Regions from separate parts of the Paenibacillus sp. PvR133 genome, predicted to be linked through region 2. Evidence: predicted binding sites of a transcription regulator. Region 2 holds the regulator's gene; the other holds the start of a gene.
The links. The regulator Rex, encoded in region 2, represses fermentation and respiration genes when NADH is low (regulators of the CRP and FNR family bind a similar motif). The targets are predictions, from matches to a motif close to TTGTGAAATATTTCACAA.

Region 1 (2,206 bases), 900 kb from region 2:
ATTAATGGTGAGCCCGCTGAATTTGGAAGTGACGGCAGCTTTAACAAGCGGTTGCTTATCAACGAAGGTGAAAATCAAATTACGGTGACGGCCAAGGATCTTGCCGAAAACGAAACAAGTGTTACGCGCTCGGTGTATGTCGATACAGCTCTGCCGAAGCTTGAAAACATTAGCCCTGCTGAGGATGTGCGTATTACTCCAGGGCAGCCGGTACGAGTATCCTTTGACAGTGCATCCGGTTTGGAGGCGTCCTTCCATGTGGAGCTGCCTTTCAACCTGTCCACTTTGGGCCGCAACGATATTCCATTAAATGAAACTTCGTCAGGCCACTATGAAGGTACTTATTTCACTTCATCTTCTCTGAACCTGGAGGGCGGAGTCATCGTGATCCGGGTAAGGGATGCAGCGGGAAATGAAGTGGAGACGGAGGCACCGGGAAGATTGTATGTAACCAATGGTGGAGGACAGAACCCTGATCCGAATCCATCCAATGAGAAGCCGGTAGCCATTATTCAGGCTAATGAATCAGCTAAGAAGAACAAAAATGTACAATTTAACGCCAAAGCTTCCCGTGATGTAGACGGTGAGATCGTTAGTTACAGCTGGAATTTTGGCGATGGCGATACGGCGGTCGGTTCCAAGGTGAAGCATAAATTCACCACAGCTGGAACGTATACCGTAGAGCTAACGGTAACGGATAATGACGGCGCAAGTGGTAAGACTGTGCATACGATCACGATCCGTTAACAGCCAGTAGGAAAGGAAATGCTTCTTTTAGAATAACAATGAAGGCCCACAGCAAGCCACGGTTTATAGAGGCTGCTGTGGGCCATTTTTAAATTGTCGAACCGTTCAAGAAGCGGTACAATGAGTAGAACTCTATAAAGTGAATCGTTTCACAATAGAGGATTTTGCAAAAATCCAATAAGCGATTTTCAATAAACGATATATAGATCGAAATGGTCTAGTTCGTCTATATATTGCACTTTGGAGCGACTGGAATCGAATTTTGCAAAATCCTGAATAATATTTTTTTAGCAGGAGAGGATCCTATTGATTCATTTGCAAAAAGAAAGCGGACGTATCCGTCTAGAGCTGGATGCCTATTTTATGGGGGAAGATATCATTGTACTCATTTCAGGCGGTGATCAGCCTCATTTGGGAACGATTACAGCAGGGGCCAGACTCGAGCCGATTCAAACTGTGCAATTGCAAAATCACAAGGAGTTTTATATTACCGAAGAAATTGCAGTTCGCTTGCGAAAAGAGTTTGCAGGCAATTTTGCCATTTGCTGCGGGGCACATTTAGATCATGCAACCAAGGACGAAATCCGAGTGCTGACAGATATGGCTATACAACTGGGAAAAGAGCTCATTGGAGAACTCAAGCAAGCACGCTAGTAGCATACCTTTTTAAGTGAACTCCCGAAAGAGCAGATTGCGATATGGGTACTTACTAAAGGGATACTTAAATAGCAATGCAAAGCCATCATCCTCAATTTGTACGGATTTCAGCGCAGAGGATGGAATCAAACTACGGATCATGACATGAACTGCACGCTGGTCTTGTCTGTTGATCGCTTTGGCAAAGGCAGAAGCAAAACATGGATTGCGTGCCAATTCGCGATACAGCGGAAAAACGGCTTTTGCAATGGCGCGATGAACTCTCGGCTCAAACGTAAACTGCACAGTCCCCGGTGGAATCGTCGTTCCATTCGTATAATAGAGCATCGGTGGCTGAGCTAAAAAGGAAATAAAGTAGCCGATGCCATTCGTGCCTAAGCCTTGTTTGGCGGCAAATGGCGCTACTGAGCAGAGAAGGGATTTCATCCGATCCAAGTTGCCCTGAACGACAGCTCGTGACCATTGAACTGCAAACGCACGTCGAGTTGCAATAGCTTTGTAAAAGGGCAGCATGGCAGCGGATATTTTCCTAAGTGTGTCTGCATTTAAACGTTTGTGAGGCGAGCCCTTTCTGCGGGATGTTGCACGATATAGCATAGCTCCGACCTCCTTGGTAGGATGCTCTCATGGAGCGCAATTGATCTGTAACAGGTAAAATACTGTATGCCCGGTTACCTCAAAAAGTGATAATATCGCTAGGTTTCTTCTTTTTAACGTTCTAATTTAAAAATTCGAAATAAGTACTGTCCTGATTTGTAAGATTGTGGTACCCTAGAACTTATATAATTGCTATTTTTCGTAT
Region 2 (2,206 bases):
GCAGCTTGTACGAATTTTTCAATAAACGCAGGTGGACATGTGTATGGCGCGTGCGGAGACATCATCGTTGTAATACGCCCGTCTGCTTTACCATGCCAGTTACGCGCAAAAGTCACGGCCTCAGCCAGCTTGATTCGCTGTTCTTCTTCCGAGCAAAGTCCAATTGCTCCACGCATCAGACTTGCACGAATACCTGACTCTTCAGCTACACGAGCCACCTCATCCATATGATCGTACATATCCAGGAAGGTCGTTGTTCCACCTTTCAGCATTTCCAGCACAGACAAGGACGTACCCCAGTACACGTCCGTAGATGTATACTTGGCTTCCATAGGCCACATTTTCTCCTGAAGCCATACTTGAAGTGCCAAGTCATCTCCATGCCCACGCAGCAGAGACATCGCCGCATGACCATGAGTATTAATCAGACCAGGTAAAAACAATAGCCCCTTACCATCGATCGCTTCCGTCTCTTCCTCACCCGCAGGCAAAGTTTCGCCAATATAAGTAATACGGCTATCCTCCACAATCATAAAACCATGGACTACCCCAGCTTCTGATCCATTTACGGCAAAAGAGCCGTTTTTAATCATCCATTTATTCACTGTCATATTGTGTTTCTTCCTTTCCGTCCTCCAAATAATAAGCGAGGCTAAGCAAATCAGTTGTAAAGTCTGTGGCATGAATCCGAATGTTGGCCGGTGCCTTGAGAGTAGTCGGTGCAAAGTTCAGGATCGCTCCAATTCCGCTCTCAATAAGCCTGTCAGCCACGTGCTGTGCTTCAAAATCAGGTACGGTAATAATCCCGATTCGAATGTTTTTTTCTTTCACAGTCGCTTCCAGTTCATCCATCGGTTGAACGACCAATGTATTGATCTTGGTCCCTACCTTATCCGGAAACGCATCAAATACTGCGACAATCTTCATATTGTCTTTTAAATAAGCGTTATAATTCGAAAGGGCTTGCCCCAGATTACCCGCACCGACCAATACGACATTAATTTGCTGGTCGATTTTCAGGATATGGCGTATTTTCTCAATTAGATAAGAAACATCATAACCGATACCCTTCCGACCAAAATCTCCAAAATAGGCGAGATCTTTACGGATTTGGGCCGGGTTCAAATCTAGCCTCTGTCCCAACTCTTGAGAAGAGACCGTAGCCACCTCCCGTTTGTGAAGTGCATTCAGATAACGTAAATATACGGGTAACCTCCGTACGACAGCCTCTGAAATTTTATCTGATTTCATACTTGCTCCCCCTAATTGTAACGAACATACTTAGTGTCCGTCCGTTATGCCTCTGTCTCCGGGGCGGATTGGAGCCATTCGGCGATGCGGGGCACCATTTGCTCCGATGGCATATGCTCCATTTTTGGTCCCGGTAACGAGTACAAAAAGTGCTTTCCGTAATAGGATTCGATCACACGCGTATCGTAAACGATAACGACCCCGTGGTCGCTCGCTGTACGTACTAACCGACCAAATCCCTGTTTGAAGCGAATGACCGCTTGTGGTACAGACAGCTTCATAAATGGATTCTTCTTCTGCTGCTGAAGCAGCTCGCTTTTTGCCTCCAGCAACGGGTGATTCGGCGGTTGAAACGGCAAGCGAACAATGGCCAGACAAGTCAGAGCCTTTCCTGGAATATCGACGCCTTCCCAGAAGCTGCTGGTTCCCAGCAATACAGAAGCTTTGGCTTCCTGAAAACGGCGGGTTAGCTTGCTGCGACTCCCACTGTCCACACCTTGTCCCAGCACAGTAATTTCGCTGGATGCTAAGGCCTCTTTGAGCGGCTCATACACTTGCCGGAGCATCCGATAGGAAGTAAACAGAACGAGCATTCTCCCCCGCGTCGCCTGAGCAGTCGCTCCTAGAGAGCTAACGAGCATATCTACAAAGTGTGCATCTCCTACACTGCCCTTCACGCTTGGGAAATCCCGTGGAATGACCAGCAACACCTGATCCCTGTAATTAAAGGGTGACGGGAGCTGCGAAGTCATCAGCCGCTCTTGATCTGCGGCCTCCTGCAAGCCGAGCTGATCGATCATGTACTGAAACGACTTATCTACCGATAAGGTAGCAGACGTCAGAATAATGCTTCTTTTTTTGTCAAAAAACATTTCTTTCAACTGGCGGCTCACATCGACGGGCACCGCATAAAATTGCAATGATTTACTACGGAATTGCCCACTCGCTTCGAGCC

Region 1: a site for Rex is predicted at 885-902, ahead of lpdD (prenylated flavin chaperone LpdD). Genes of this name have one in related genera too.

What each region holds. Positions count from the first base shown of each region.
Region 1 covers NZ_JAFIBS010000001.1:5,583,968-5,586,173, reverse strand. The annotation lists gene JOE49_RS24435 (S8 family serine peptidase) at 1-747, shown strand, start outside; gene lpdD (prenylated flavin chaperone LpdD) at 1,054-1,401, shown strand; gene JOE49_RS24425 (hypothetical protein) at 1,414-2,001, opposite strand.
Region 2 covers NZ_JAFIBS010000001.1:4,680,913-4,683,118, forward strand. The annotation lists gene JOE49_RS20445 (amidohydrolase) at 1-611, opposite strand, end outside; gene JOE49_RS20450 (redox-sensing transcriptional repressor Rex) at 598-1,251, opposite strand; gene dinG (ATP-dependent DNA helicase DinG) at 1,296-2,206, opposite strand, start outside.